One region of the Duganella sp. AC237 genome, then DNA from elsewhere that is predicted to be linked to it. Evidence: predicted binding sites of a transcription regulator. Region 1 holds the regulator's gene; the other holds the start of a gene.
The links. The regulator LexA, encoded in region 1, represses DNA repair genes until DNA is damaged. The targets are predictions, from matches to a motif close to ACTGTATNNNNATACAGT.
Positions count from the first base shown of each region.

Region 2: recA (recombinase RecA) is a predicted target of LexA. The motif match lies at 2,541-2,558, and genes of this name have one in related genera.

Region 1 covers NZ_CEEDEW010000003.1:5,229,791-5,237,794, forward strand. The annotation lists gene AC0IYS_RS23180 (DUF5695 domain-containing protein) at 1-2,300, shown strand, start outside; gene lexA (transcriptional repressor LexA) at 2,418-3,056, shown strand; partial or broken gene AC0IYS_RS23190 (IS4 family transposase) at 3,165-4,492, shown strand; gene AC0IYS_RS23195 (cystathionine gamma-synthase family protein) at 4,618-5,862, opposite strand; gene purF (amidophosphoribosyltransferase) at 5,919-7,445, opposite strand; gene AC0IYS_RS23205 (CvpA family protein) at 7,520-8,004, opposite strand, start outside.
Region 2 covers NZ_CEEDEW010000003.1:794,003-802,006, forward strand. The annotation lists gene AC0IYS_RS03835 (DUF4212 domain-containing protein) at 1-175, opposite strand, end outside; gene AC0IYS_RS03840 (sensor histidine kinase N-terminal domain-containing protein) at 168-1,721, opposite strand; gene AC0IYS_RS03845 (response regulator) at 1,718-2,434, opposite strand; gene recA (recombinase RecA) at 2,609-3,718, shown strand; gene recX (recombination regulator RecX) at 3,794-4,252, shown strand; gene AC0IYS_RS03860 (phosphoethanolamine transferase) at 4,324-5,937, shown strand; gene sucC (ADP-forming succinate--CoA ligase subunit beta) at 6,464-7,633, shown strand; gene sucD (succinate--CoA ligase subunit alpha) at 7,647-8,004, shown strand, end outside.

The DNA of each region.
Region 1 (8,004 bases):
GCAAGGACCTGCCGTTGACGGTGGAGCGGCGCTGGCTCAACGAGGGCGGCACGCTGGTGCTGCGGTTCACGTTGATTAACAAGTCGAACGCGCCGGTGGAAATCGGCGGCCTCGGCATGCCGATGGTGTTCGACAACATCATCACCGACCGCAACCTGGAGCAGGCCCACGCCAGCGCCAGTTTCGCCGACCCTTATATAGGCCGCGACGCCGGCTATGTGCAGGTGACGCGCCTCAACGGCCAGGGCCCGGCGCTGATCGTCACGCCGGACGGGCGCACGCCGCTGGAAGCATGGCGTCCGCTGACCGACCGCAGCCCGCGCGCGCAAACCTCAGAAGGCTTCTACGACTGGACCGTCGCCAGCAAGGCCTACGCCGAGAACGAATGGAAGAACGCCGGCGAACAGTGGAACACGCCGACCAGCATCACTTTGGAAGCGGGCGCGCGGCGCGACATCGGCGTGCGCTTCGCCACGGCGCCGTCGATCCGCGCCATCGAAGCCGCCCTGATCGCGCAAAAGCGCCCGGTCGCCGTCGGCATCCCCGGCTACGTGGTGCCGACCGATCTGGAGGCGACCTTGTTCCTCAACAGTCCGCAAAAAGTCGTCGGCATCACCAGTTCGCCCGAGAACGCGCTGGCCGTCGCGCCGGTCAAGTCGAGCGCCAAAGGCTGGGCGCGCTACACGGTGCGCGGCAACGGCTTGGGACCGGCGCGCCTGTCGATCGCCTACGCCGACGGCAGCGTGCAGACGGTCAGCTACTTCGTCACCAAGCCGCTGGAGCAGACGGTGGCCGACCTCGGCAAGTTCTCCACCACCCAGCAATGGTTCGACGACAAGACAGATCCGTTCAACCGCGCGCCTGCCATCCTCACCTACGACCGCGACGCCAAGCGCATCGTCACCGACGATCCGCGCGTGTGGATCTCGGGCATGAGCGACGAAGGCGGCGGCGGCAGCTGGGTGGCGGCCATGAGCAAGCAGCTCGACAACCCGGACGCGGCCGAAGTGGCCAAGCTTGAACGGCTGGTCAACGAGACGGTGGTCGGCAAGTTGCAGGTGGCCGACGGCCCGCAGGCCGGCGCCGTGCGCAAGAGCCTGTTCTACTACGACCCGAAAGCCTTCCCCGGCTACTACAACCAGAAAGCGGACTGGAGCACCTGGACCTCATGGCCGAAGAAGGACGCGGACGACCTGGGCCGCGCTTATAACTATCCGCACGTCGCCATCGGCCACTGGGTGCTGTACCGGCTGGCGCGCAACCACGCCGGCCTGGTCACCGCGCACGACTGGCGCTGGTACTTGCAGCGCGCCTACCAGACCACGGTGGCGATGGTGCGCGACGCGCCCGAGTACGCGCAGTTCGGGCTGATGGAGGGCGACGTCTTCCTCGACATCCTGAAAGACCTGCAGCGCGAAGGCATGACGGCCGAGGCGGCCGACATGGAAGCGATGATGAAGCGGCGCGCCGACCACTGGCGCACCCTTGCCTACCCGTTCGGCAGCGAGATGGCGTGGGACTCGACCGGCCAGGCCGAGGTCTACGCGTGGATGCGCCACTTCGGCTACACCAAGCAGGCCGACATCACGCGCGAAGTGATCCTGGGCTACGACCCGGCGATCCCGAGCTGGGGCTACAACGGCAACGCCCGCCGCTATTGGGATTTCTTATATGGCGGCAAGACCGCGCGCATCGAGCGCCAGATCCACCATTACGGCTCGACCTTGAACGCGGTGCCGCTGTTCGACGCCTACCGGGCCAACCCGAGCGACCTGCACTTGCTGCGCGTGGCCTACGGCGGGCTGCTGGGCGGCATCACCAATATCGACCGCGACGGTTTCTCGTCGGCCGCCTTCCACGCCTGGCCGGACATGATGCGCTGGGACGCCTACAGCGGCGACTACGGCATGGGCTTCTACGGCCACGCGTACGCGACCGCCACTTATGTGTTGAACGACCCGACCTTCGGGTGGCTCAGCTTTGGCGGCAACATGAAAGTGGCTAATAATGGCACGGTCCAGATCGTGCCCAAGGACAGCGCACGCACGCGCCTGTTCGTGGCGCCGGCGCGTGCCTGGATCACCCTGGAGGCGGGCAAGATCGACAGCGCCACCTACGATCCGAAGAGCGGCGCGATCACGATCGAGCTCGCAGCCGCCACCGCTGCGACGCCGGCGGCCCGTCTGCTGGTCGAGAGTCCGGGGGGCAGATTCAAGCCGCAGGGCCTAGTTGCCGAGCGCGATGGCTACAAGATTCCGCTGACGGCGGCGACCACGCGCGTGCTGTTGAAGCCACGATGAAGGTGGTTGAACGAACTTTTTTCATTTTATTTCGCTGAACACAACAAATTTCCTTGCATTGCGGGCCATACTGTACAAAAATACAGACTGTCTATATACACAGGCCCAACTGCACTCATGATCAAGCTCACCGCACGTCAGGAACAAATTCTCAATCTGATCAAGGATGCCATCGAAAACACCGGCTTCCCGCCGACGCGCGCCGAGATCGCCAACGAACTGGGCTTCAAATCCGCCAACGCGGCCGAGGAGCATCTGCAGGCGCTGGCGCGCAAGGGCGCCATCGAAATCGCCGCCGGCACCTCGCGCGGCATCCGTCTGCTGGGCGTGCACGCCGAACCGGCCACGCCGAAGGTGCCGGTGTCGCTGATGATGTCGTTGCCGCTGATCGGCCGCGTGGCCGCCGGCTCGCCGATCCTGGCGCAGGAAAACCTGGAGACGAGCTACAGCGTCGACCCGGCGATGTTCTCGTCCAAGCCGGACTACCTGCTCAAGGTGCGCGGCGAATCGATGCGCGACGCCGGCATCATGGACGGCGACCTGCTGGCGGTAAAGAAGGTCGACAGCGCCAAGAACGGCCAGATCGTCGTCGCGCGGATCGGCAACGACGTCACGGTCAAGCGCTACCGCAAGACCGGCACCCTGGTCGAGCTGCTGCCGGAGAACCCGGACTTCAAGATCATCAAGGTCGACCCGGAGGCGGACGAGTTCGCGCTGGAAGGCCTGGCGGTCGGCCTGATGCGCAGCTGGCACTAAGCCCAACCCAGGCTCTCATTCCGGGGTCAGGTCCTAATGCCGCTAAGTTAAGCTCTTAGCGGCATTTTTCTTGTAAACGACGGCCGAAAGTGTTAACTTGCCGGCACGATGCTATCAGATGCCATTTCCCTCGCTATAGACCTTCCAAGCCCGCCCGACTGGAGGCGGCTAGGCGCGCATTTACCTTACGAATGGATTGAAGGGGCGCTGGCCGCCACTGACAAGGCCAGTATCCGGTCACGGCGTCTGCCGGCGCAGCAGGTCGTTTGGCTCGTCATTTCGTTGGCTTTATACCGGCATTTATCGGTCAAGGACATCGTCGACAGCCTCGACTTGGCGCTGCCGGAACTGGCTGATCGCTGCATCACCTCCAGCGCCACGACGCAGGCGCGCCAGCGCGTTGGGGCCGAGCCACTCAAATGGCTATTCGAGAAATCGGCCCAGCAGTGGATAGGCCACGACCAAGCGCATTATTTATTCAAGGGATTGCACCTGCTGGCCATGGATGGCACGACGCTGCGCCTGGCCGACAGCGCGGCCAACCGCGAGCATTTTGGCGCGCAGAATTATCCCAACGACAAGGTGGCCAGCTATCCGCAAACGCGGGCCGTCACCTTGATGATGGCCGATACCCAGCTCATCCGCGACGCCCGCTTTGGCCGCTACAGCGTCAGCGAGATGACGCACGCCCATGACCTGCTCGCCAGCGTGCCCGACGACTCGCTCACGGTGTTCGATCGCGGCTTCTTCTCGGCGCAGTTGTTGTCCAATTTAACCACGGACGGCAACAACCGCCACTTCCTCATTCCGGCGAAAACCAATACCAAATGGACCATCGTGGAAGGCACCGACGAAGACGCATTGGTGGAAATGGCGATCTCGGCGCAGGCCAGAAAGGCGACCCCACGTTGCCCAAAACGTGGCGCGCACGAGCGGTGAAGGTGGACGACGGCGACGGCGGCAAACCGCGCCACCTGCTCACTTCGCTGACAGATCGCAAAATGATCAAACGTGCTGACTTGGCTGCCTGTTATCAGCGTCGCTGGCGCATCGAGACCAGCTACAGGGAATTGAAACAGTCCATGCTGGGATCGGCGCTGACCTTACGCAGCATGAGCGTCGAAGGCACCGAGCAAGAGATCTGGGGTGCGATGATCGCCTACAACTTGATTCGCATTGAAATGGCCAAGGCGGCATTGGAGGCCAAATGCGCGCCCACCTCGATCAGTTTCCTCCTCGCCCTGACCACCATTCAGAACGAACTGATGACGATCGGGCGAGCAACCTCGCCGGGAACCATTCCGGCCAGACTCAAACGCCTGCGCGATAGGCTGGTACTCGACCTGAAGGCGCAGCGACCCGGCCGGAAATTCGACCGGGTCGTTAAAGCGGTGGCGCAGCGATATCCAGAGAAACGACTAACTAAAAAAGCTTAACTTAGCGGCATTAGGGTCAGGTCCACCATTTCTACACGCTCTCGGCCGTACGTGCGGCCACGGGGCCTTGTTTTGGCAATAAGGCTGGGCTCGTGTAGAAATGGTGGACCTGACCCTGGAGTTGTTTAGCAGCCTTCCAGGGCGCAGGCGAAGTCGTCGAGCAGGTCGTCGGTGTCTTCGATGCCGACCGAGACGCGTATCAACGATTCGGCGATGCCCATCGAGGCGCGGCGCTCGGCACCCATCTCGTAGAAAATCGTGTGCGCGACCGGAATCACCAAGGTGCGCGTGTCGCCCAGGTTCGACGCCGGAATCGCCAGCTTGAGGCGGTTCAGGAAGTCGAAGCAGTCGATCCCATCCTTCAATTCAAAACTGAGCAGCGAACCGTGCTTGCGGAACAGTTCGCTCGAGATGCCGTGCTGCGGGTGCGATGCCAGGCCCGGATAGTGGACGGCGGCCACGCGCTCGTCCGCCTCCAGGATCTCGGCCAGCGCCAGCGCGTTGGCACTGGTGCGCTCCATGCGCAGCGCCAGGGTTTCGGCGCCGACGGCGATGTGGTGCGCCGCCTCCGGCCCCAGCGAGGCGCCGAAGTCGCGCAACCCTTTGGCGCGGATCTGCGCCAGCCCCCATTGCACCGGCGCTGCCTTCTTGTAGTTCTCGTAGATATTGGGGAATCTGGTCCAGTCGTATTCGCCGGTATCGGTCAGGCTGCCGCCCAGCGCGTTGCCGTGGCCGCCGATCGATTTGGTCAGCGCGTTGACCACCAGCCCGGCGCCGACCGACTTCGGCCGGAACAGGTACGGCGTGGTCATCGTGTTGTCGACGATGTAGAGGATGCCGCGCGCCTTGCACAGCTCGCCGATGCGCTTGAGGTCCGCCACCTGCGTGCGCGGGTTGGCTATGGTTTCGACGAACACCATGCGGGTCTGGTCGGTGATGGCGGCCTCGACGTTGGCGACGTCGGTGGCGTCGACGAACGACACGCCGACGCCCTGCGCCATCGTGGTCTGCCACAGGCTGTTGGTGTTACCGAACAGGAAGGCCGACGAGACGACATGGTCGCCCGCGCGCAGCAGCGCCTGGAACACGGCGCCGATCGCGCCCATGCCGGTGGCGAAGCACAAGGTGCCGACGCCCTGCTCCATCTTGTTGACCTTGTCCTCGAGCGCGGAGATCGTCGGGTTGCCCTGGCGGCCGTAGCGGAAGCCCGGCTCCTTGCCCTGGAATACGGACGCCAGCTGGCGCGCGTCGCTATAACCGAACGCGACCGAGGTGTGGATCGGCTTGTGCAGCGAGCCATGCTCGATGCCCTTCAGGCGGTCGTTGTGCAGGATGGTGGTGGTGAAACCGTAGTGTTTCTTATCGTTCATATGCTTGGAATGGTCAAAAAAAAAGCCCGGTACGGCGAACCGTACCGGGCGCGACATCAGCCTTCGGCGGTCGCGAGATTCAGATTCAGTTGCGAGCGGCCGGCGTCCTCGTGGGTCGTCTTGGCCTTCGGGTTGTGGCGCGCGTACTCCAGCTTGTCGAGGTATTCCTTCGACACGTCGCCGGTCACATAGATGCCGTCGAAGCACGACGCTTCGAAGTTCTTCAGCTCCGGATTGACGTCGGAGATGGCGCGCTTCAACGACTCGATGTCCTGGTACACCAGGTGGTCGGCGGTGATTTCGCGGCAAACTTCCTCGGTGGTGCGGCCGTAGGCGATCAGCTCGTCGCGGGTCGGCATGTCGATGCCGTACACGTTCGGGTAGATCACCGGCGGCGCGGCCGAGGCGAAGATAACTTTCTTCGCGCCCGCTTCGCGCGCCATCTGCACGATCTCCCGGCTGGTGGTGCCGCGCACGATGGAGTCGTCGACCAGCAGCACGACCTTGTCCTTGAATTCGGAGGCGATCGCGTTCAGCTTCTGGCGTACCGATTTCTTGCGCGCGGCCTGGCCCGGCATGATGAAGGTGCGGCCGATGTAGCGGTTCTTGATGAAGCCTTCGCGGTACTCGACGTTGAGCGCCAGCGCCAGCTGGATCGCGGCCGGACGCGACGAATCGGGAATCGGCATGACGACGTCGATCTCGCCGTCCTTGAATTCGCGCTTGATCTTCTCGGCCAGGTACTCGCCCATTTTCAGGCGGGTGGCGTAGACCGAGGCGCCGTCGATGACCGAGTCCGGACGGGCCAGGTAGACGAATTCGAACACGCACGGGTTGAGCGACGGATTGTCGGCGCACTGGCGGCTATGCAGCTGCATGTCGGCATCGACGAAGACGCACTCGCCCGGCGCGACGTCGCGCAGGAAGCGGAAGCCCATGCCTTCGAGCGCCACCGATTCGGAGGCGACCAGGTACTCGGCGCCCTGCTCGGTTTCGTTGATGCCCAGGCACAGCGGACGGATGCCGAACGGATCGCGGAAGGCCAGCAGGCCGACGCCGGCGATCTGCGCGACGGCGGCGTAACCACCCTTCACACGGCGGTGCAGCACGGTGACGGCGTCGAAGATGGTGTCGGCGTCGATCGAGATGCCGGTGGTGGCCTTCTGGATTTCGTGGGCCAGCACGTTGAGCAGCACTTCCGAATCGGAGTCGGTGTTGATATGGCGGCGGTCGTTCTTGAACATCTCTTGCTTGAGCTGCTCCCAGTTGGTCAGGTTACCGTTGTGCGCCAGGGTGATGCCGAACGGGGCGTTGACGTAGAACGGTTGCGCCTCTTCCTCGCTCGACGAGCCGGCGGTCGGATAGCGGCAGTGGCCGATGCCCGAGTTGCCTTGCAGGGTGCGCATGTTGCGGGTGCGGAAAACGTCACGCACCAGGCCGTTGGCCTTGTGCATGGCGAACATGCTGCTGTGATTGGTCGCGATACCCGCTGCATCCTGGCCGCGGTGCTGCAACAGCAGCAAGGCGTCATACAGCAGTTGATTGACAGGTTGATGGGAAACGACGCCGACGATGCCACACATGATGGTGCTCCTGGACTGGGTAATACAGATTAAAGACGCAGATTAAAGACGCAGATTAAAACCGGTGGTGCAATTCAAAAGTTCACATGCTGCGCCATCGCAGCGGGAAGGAAGGTCTTGACGAGCCGGGCGCCGGTCTCGGCATACGGACTGAGCAACGCCTCCTTCCAGAAATCCTGTTGTGGGAGCGACGTCATCCCACACAAGATGACGGCGGTCAGCACGATTACAAGGCCACGGCCGACGCCGAACACGGCGCCGAGCAGGCGGTCCAGCAAGCTCAGGCCGCCGGCGTCGAGCAAGGCGCCCAGCGCCATCGCCAACAGGCCCATCAAAATGCGTACGCCGATGAACAGGGCGATGAAGGCCAGGATCAGGCGCAGCACCTCGCCCGGCACCACGGCCGGCAACATCACGGCCAGCGCGGCGGCGTAGGCGTTGGCCACCACGAAGGCGACCACCCAGCCGGCCAGCGACAGCACTTCCTTGACCAGCCCGCGCAGCATGCTGATGATGATCGACGTGACCATCACGAAGATCACCAGATAATCGAAAATCG
Region 2 (8,004 bases), 4.4 Mb from region 1:
AGAACGACAGCGGCCAGCCGAACACGCTCAGCCCGGTCAACTCGCGCGCGAAGAAGGCGACGCAGAAGCCGGTGAGCAGCCACAGCAGCAGCAACCAGCCGGTCATGGCGCGGGTCTTGCGCCAGTGCTGTTGGCGCGTCAGCGGCGTGGCGGGCGGGACTTTGGCGTCATCCATAATGCGGCGGCTCGCTTTCTTCTTCCGGCGGTGGCGGCGGCGGGAAGCCGACCCGGAACAGGCAGCCCGGCAGCTTCGGTTGCAGGGCGCGCGGATTGCTGTAGATGTCGACCTCGGCGCCGTGCTGCTGGGCGATTTCGCGCACGATCGCCAGCCCCAAGCCGCTGCCCTCGGCGGTGTGGCCGAGGATGCGGTAGAAGCGCTCGAACACCCGCTCGCGCTCGGCCTTGGCGATGCCGGGCCCGGTGTCCTCGACTTCCAGGTAACCGGGCTCGCCGTGGTGGCCGCGCACCCGCACCGTCACGCTGCCGCCGGCCGGCGTGTAGCGCAGCGCGTTGTCGATCAGGTTGGACAGCAGCTCGCGCAGCATGGTCGGATCGCCGACGATCTGCACCGGTTCGTCCGGCGCCTCGTAGCCCAGGTCGATGCGGTGCGAGAACGAAGCCTGCACCCAATCCTGTACCACGCCGCGCGCCAGTTCGGACAGTTCCAGCGGCAGCATCGCGGTGCCGGTTTGCGGCTGGTTTTCGGCGCGCGCCAGGGCCAGCAGCTGGTTGACCAGGCGCGTGGCCGCCTGCGAGCTCTTGGCCAGCTGTTCCAGCGAGCGGTGGATCTCGCCGCCGTCGGTCTGGCGCAGCGCCAGCTCCGACTGCATGCGCATGCCCGCCAGCGGCGTGCGCATCTGGTGCGCGGCGTCGGCGATGAAGCGTTTTTGCATCTCGATCGACAGCGACAGCCGCGCCAGCATTTCGTTGAGCGAGCGCACCAGCGGGGAAATCTCCTCCGGCACGTCGCTCGATTCGATGGGGCTCAGGTCGTCCGAACCGCGCGCGCGTATGCGCTCCTGCAACTGCGCCAGCGGCGACAGGCCGCGCGCCAGCGCGAACCAGACCAAGGCCAGCACGATCGGCAGGATGATGAACTGCGGCAGGATCACGCCCTTGATGATCTCGTTGGCCAGCTGGCCGCGCTTTTCCAGCGTCTCGGCCACCTGCACCAGCGCCAGCTGCGGCGCGTCGTCGCCGACCCTTTCCAGCCGCACATAGGAATAGGCCACGCGCACCGGCGTGCCGTGCATGCTGTCGTTGCGGAAGCGCACGCTGCCGGCGCGGTAGCGCTCGTCCTCTTCCAGCTGCGGCGCAGGCAGGTCGCGGTCGCCGTCGATGTGCTCGCCGCGCGGGCCGTGGATCTGGAAATACACATTGTCGACGTCGTCGGCGCGCAGGATGTCGCGCGCCGAGCCGGACAGGCTTTTAATGATCTTGCCGTCGACCGAGCGTACCTGCTGCGCCAGCACCGTCACGCTGTCCTCCAGCGCATGGTCGAACGGCTGGTTGGCGATCGACTTGGCGACCAGGTAGGTGATGGCGATGCTCATCGGCCACAGCAGCAGCAGCGGCGCCAGCATCCAGTCGAGGATTTCGCCGAACAGGGAATTTTGCATGCCCTCGTCGGCCTCGGCGGCGGGCGGCTGGTATTCCGGGCCGTCCTCCTGCGCGTCCTTGAATGGCTCGGGCAAGTGCCCGGGCGCCGGCAGGCGGTTCACTTGACGGCGTCGCCGACGTCGGCGTTGGCGCTGGCGCGGGCCGCTTCGGAATATTTCTCCAGGCAATAGCCCAGCCCGCGCACGGTGGCGATGCGCACGCCGCCCACCTCGATCTTCTTGCGCAGCCGGTGCACATAGACCTCGATGGCGTTGTTGCTCACTTCCTCGCCCCATTCGCACAGGTGGTCGACCAGTTGTTCTTTCGACACCAGGCGGCCGGTGCGCGCCAGCAGGATTTCCAGCAGGCCCAGCTCGCGCGCCGACAGGTCCAGCATCTGGTCGTTGATATAGGCGCTGCGGCCGACCTGATCGTACGACAGCGGCCCGTGCTTGATGACGGTGGCGCCGCCGCCGGCGCCCCGGCGCGTGAGCGCGCGCACCCGCGCCTCCAGCTCGGACAGCGCGAACGGCTTGGCCATGTAATCGTCGGCGCCCAGGTCGAGGCCGTTGACCCGCTGCTCGATCGAGTCGGCCGCCGTCAAAATCAGCACCGGCAGCAGCGACGCGCGCGCGCGCAGCCGGCGCAGCACCTCCAGCCCGGACAGCTTGGGCAGGCCCAGGTCCAGGATCAGCAGATCGAATTCCTGGGTGGAGAGGGCGGTGTCGGCCTCCTGGCCGTTGCGCACGCAATCGATGGCGTAGCCGGACTGGCGCAGCGAGCGCGTCAGCCCGTCGGCCAGCACGCTGTCATCTTCGGCTAGTAAAATACGCATGTCAGAACACTCCGGCTACAGAAGTTTGTATTGTGTTTCATTTCCCGCAAGGTGGCGAGTTTTTGTACGATTTCGCCGATTCTGTAGAAATCCGCTTGCATTGATAACTGTTTTTTTATACAGTACTGCCTGAACCGACGAATTGTCCCACCACCCACTGGTTGAAAGCACATTATGGACGACAAAAAAGCTGTAATTCCCGCATCTGAAAAAGCCAAGGCGCTGGCCGCCGCGCTGGCACAGATTGAAAAGCAATTCGGCAAAGGCTCCGTCATGCGCATGGACGCCAACGCGCCGATCGAGGACGTGCAAGTGGTGTCGACCGGCTCGCTGGGCCTGGACATCGCGCTGGGCGTCGGCGGCTTGCCGCGCGGCCGCGTGGTGGAAATCTACGGTCCCGAGTCGTCCGGTAAAACCACGCTGACACTGCAAACCATCGCGGAAATGCAAAAATTGGGCGGCACCTGCGCGTTCATCGACGCGGAACACGCGCTGGACGTCGGCTATGCCCAAAAATTGGGCGTCAACCTGCATGAACTGCTGATCTCGCAGCCGGACACCGGCGAGCAAGCGCTGGAAATCTGCGACGCGCTGGTGCGTTCGGGCTCGGTCGACCTGGTCGTCATCGACTCCGTGGCCGCGCTGACGCCACGCGCCGAGATCGAAGGCGACATGGGCGATTCGCTGCCGGGCCTGCAAGCCCGTCTGATGTCGCAAGCGCTGCGCAAGCTGACCGGCTCGATCAACCGCACCAATACGCTGGTCATCTTCATCAACCAGATCCGTATGAAGATCGGTGTCATGTTCGGTTCGCCGGAAACCACCACCGGCGGTAACGCGTTGAAGTTCTACGCCTCCGTGCGCCTGGACATCCGCCGCACCGGCTCGATCAAATCGGGCGACGAGGTGATCGGTAACGAAACCAAGGTCAAGGTCGTCAAGAACAAGATCGCGCCACCGTTCAAGGAAGCGCACTTCGACATCCTGTACGGCGCCGGCACCTCGCGCGAAGGCGAGATCCTGGACCTGGGCGTGGAAGCGAAGATCGTCGAGAAGTCCGGTTCGTGGTACAGCTACAACGGCGAGCGCGTCGGCCAGGGCAAGGACAACGCCCGTATCTTCCTGCAGGAGCGTCCGGCGCTGGCGTGGGAAATCGAAAACAAGGTCCGTGAATCGCTGGGCGTGCGCACTTTGCCGCCGCTGGCAGCCGACAAGGCCGAGAGCGTCGTCAAGCTGAAGTCGGTCGATAAAGCGGACAAAGGCGACAAGGCCGACGCGGCGTAATTTGCCCGTAGTCCGAATCGCAGCCACCGCGCCATTCCCATGGCCGGTGGTTTTTCTCATTGTGCAGAGGGTTTTATGGCCGCACCTCAACTTAGCCTGAAGGGACGCGCGCTACGGTTCCTGTCGATGCGCGAGCACAGCCGGCTGGAGCTGGGCCGCAAGCTGTCCAAGTACGCGGAGGAGGGCGACGACATCGAAGCGCTGCTCGACCTGCTGGAAAAAAACAACTGGCTGTCGCAGGAGCGGTTTTCGGAATCGCTGATCCACCGGCGCTCCGCGCGCTTCGGCAACAGCCGGATCGTGGCGGAATTACAAAGCCACGGCGTCAAAGGCGAAGCGTTGCAGGAACTCAAAGCCGGCCTGGCCGACAGCGAAACGGCGCGCGCCTGCGAAGTGTGGGAGCGCAAGTTCGGTGTCGTCGCCACCGACCCGAAGGAGCGCAACAAACAGATGCGTTTTCTGATGCTGCGCGGTTTTTCCCAACGCGCCGTGCAAGCCGCGATGAAAGGCGTCGATCTCGACGAGGAAATGTAAGTTGTCGACGGCCCATTGCGGGCCGCTGGCAACCGGGTAAAATGGATTTTTCTCCCAAGAAATCCACCGCCATGACCCGACGCGATATGGCCAAGGCACTGACGCTGGCGGCGTGGCTCTGGCTGCCAACGCTGGCGGTGCTGACAACGGATCAACCGCAAAGCGCCGCCGACATCTTCGCGTTGCTGGCGTTTTCCCTCCTTGTGCTAGCCCTTCCGCTGGCGCTGATACCGCGTGTACGCCTCTACTTCCTGCTCTGGGCCCCGCTGGCGCTGCTGGTCTTGCCATACACTTATCTGACGTACTTCTACAGCAGCGTCCCGGGCGACGCCATATTGGCGTCGGCCCTGCACACCAGCCCCGCCACCAGCATGCAAGTGCTCGCCTCGTTTGGCTGGCGCGTCTGGCTCGTGCCGCTCAGCCTGCTGGCCTACGTACTGCTGGCCCTCAGCCTCAAGCGCCAATGGCAACTCGGCATGCCGACCCGCAAACGCCTGCTGGCCGTCGTGCTGGCCTGTGTCAGCATTGCCATGGTCGCCCGGCTGGCGCTACCCCAGCAGCTCAAGCTGCCCCCGCTGCTGGAACAATCCACACTCAACCTGGCCTTCCCCAGCGGCCTGGCGATGTCGCTGTCCCGACTGGCGCGCCACCAAAACCACGCCAGCGCCAAAGAATTCGCCAGCGTCCACGGCCGCCCGGCCACTGGGGCGGAGCCGCAACCGCTGCTGGTCGTGCTGGTCATCGGCGAAAGCCTGCGCGCCGACCACCTCGGCATCAACGGCTACGTCCGCAACACCACACCGCAACTGGCCGCGCTCGGACCGGAACTGCTGACGTTCCCGGACGTCGCCTCCACCGCCAACTGGACCGACCACGCAATGCCCGCCATCGTCTCGCTGCCGGCCGGCACTGCGGGCAAGCAACGCGCCAGCGTCCTGCAAACCTTCAGCGAAGCCGGCTTCCGCACGGCCTGGCTGTCCAATCAGGAGCCGACGCCGTTCAGCCGTGGCGCCGACGTCGTCGAGCACGCCGTCAACGCCCAGGACTTCCATCTGCGCACGGACGCCAACCTGCTGCCGCTGATGACGTCCTTCGTCCGCCAGGCCGGACCGCGCCAGTTCGTCGTGCTGCATATGATCGGCAGCCACATTCCATACGAGGAGCGCTACGGCGCCGCCTCGCGCGTCTACCGGCCGACGCTGCGCGAGCTCGGCATCGACGCGCCGCTGCCGGCCGACAAGACAGCCGCCATCAACTCCTACGACAACACGGTGGTCGAGACCGACCGTTTCCTCGCGCGCGTGATCGACGTGCTGCGCGCCGAGTCGCGCCCGGCCGTGATGGTGTACACCTCCGACCATGGCGAAAACTTGTTCGACGACCGGCGCCACCTCTTCATGCACGCCCAGACCGGCCCGACCCGTCACGATACGCACGTCCCCTTGCTTGTCTGGATGAACCCACCATACCGGGCCGCCCATCCGGCCGTCGAGCAAGCGCTGCGGGCCAACGCTGAAAAGAAGATCAGCCATGCCGCCATGTTTCCGACCTTGCTGGACATTGGCGCGGTCGGTTGGGACGGCAATGACGCCAGCCACAGCTTCGCATCCCCCTCATATATAGAGCGCCCCCGCGACGTCATGATCGACGCCGTGTCGACCACGCCGTACGAAAGCCTCAAATAACTTCCGCGGCGCAACAAAGCCGCGCAGTTTTATGACGAGTTGGCATCAGGCACGTCGCAAGTCGGGCTGGGGTGTGCTACACTTTTAGGGTTTTTGCAGCACCGTGGGTGCGGTGGTTGTCCGTAGAAGCTACGGCAACGTGCATTTTCGATAAGAGAAATGCGCAAGGCTGCTAACTAACTCATGCCGCGAGAGCGGTAATTCTTATGTCACTGTCACTACCAGTTCACTGTCGTGCGTTCCGCACGGTCGTCCCAGCATATCCGCATACCGGTTGCCTATGGAAGATTGACGCCTGTTTCACCTCCGGCCTTCGCGCTGGCAGCACCCCCCTGATCGTCGCCACACCCCCCAATTCCAAAACATTGCCCCGCACCGCGTCACGACGCCGTCGCACGGGCCGGTTTTACCCGCGCTGGGTGGACAAAGCAGCACCGGGTAGCGCGTAGCAACATCTGCTTACTAGCAACACACATTTCGCAGTATCAACCGATTTATACACATCAGCATCAGAAGGGAAGCCAGCATGAAAATCCATGAGTATCAAGGCAAAGAAATCCTCCGAAAATACGGAGTGACGGTTCCGCGCGGTATTCCGTGCATGTCCGTTGAAGAAGCAGTTAAAGCTGCGGAAACCTTGGGCGGCCCGGTCTGGGTTGTGAAAGCACAAATCCACGCCGGTGGCCGTGGTAAAGGCGGCGGCGTGAAAGTTGCGAAATCGCTGGAACAAGTCAAAGAATTCTCCGAGCAGATCCTGGGCATGCAGCTGGTCACGCACCAGACCGGCCCTGAAGGCCAAAAAGTACGCCGCCTGCTGATCGAAGAAGGCGCGGACATCAAGAAAGAACTGTACGTCTCGCTGGTCACCGACCGCGTCTCGCAGCGCGTTGTCCTGATGGCTTCCTCCGAAGGCGGCATGGACATCGAAGAAGTTGCCGAGTCCCACCCAGAACTGCTGCACTCGATCGCCATCGATCCAGCCGTCGGCCTGACCGACGCTGAAGCCGCTGGCATCGCTGCGAAGATCGGCGTGCCGGAAGCGTCGATCGCCGACGCTGTCACCAACCTGCAAGGCCTGTACAAAGCCTACTGGGAAACCGACTCGTCGCTGGCCGAAATCAACCCGCTGATCTTGACCGGTTCGGGCAAGGTTATCGCTCTGGACGCCAAGTTCAACTTCGACGCCAACGCGCTGTTCCGTCAACCGGAAATCGTCGCTTACCGCGATCTGGACGAAGAAGATCCAGCCGAAGTCGAAGCATCGAAATTCGACCTGGCCTACATCTCCCTCGACGGTAACATCGGCTGCCTGGTCAACGGCGCCGGTCTGGCCATGGCCACCATGGACACCATCAAGCTGTTCGGCGGCGAGCCGGCCAACTTCCTGGACGTGGGCGGCGGTGCGACGGCTGAGAAAGTCACCGAAGCATTCAAGATCATGCTGAAAAACCCAGGCCTGAAAGCTATCCTGGTCAACATCTTCGGCGGCATCATGCGCTGCGACGTGATCGCCGAAGGCGTGATCACCGCGGTGAAAGCTGTCTCGCTGAACGTGCCGCTGGTGGTCCGCATGAAGGGCACCAACGAAGACCTGGGCAAGAAGATGCTGGCCGATTCCGGTCTGCCTATCATCGCTGCCGACACCATGGAAGATGCAGCGAAGAGCGTCGTCGCCGCCGCTGCCGGTCAAGCTTAATTAAGGAATCAACATGTCCATTCTGATCAATAAAGATACCAAAGTCGTTACCCAAGGGATCACCGGCAAGACCGGCCAGTTCCACACCCGTGGCTGCCGCGATTACGCGAACGGCAAAAATGCGTTCGTCGCAGGCGTGAACCCGAAGAAAGCCGGCGAAGACTTCGAAGGCATTCCAATTTTCGCCAACGTTGCTGAAGCGAAAAAAGAAACCGGCGCCAACGTGTCGGTCATCTACGTTCCACCAGCAGGCGCGGCCGCCGCTATTTGGGAAGCCGTAGAAGCCGAGCTGGACCTGGCAATTTGCATCACCGAAGGCATTCCTGTCCGCGACATGATGGCCCTGAAGGACCGCATGGCCAAAGCCGGCT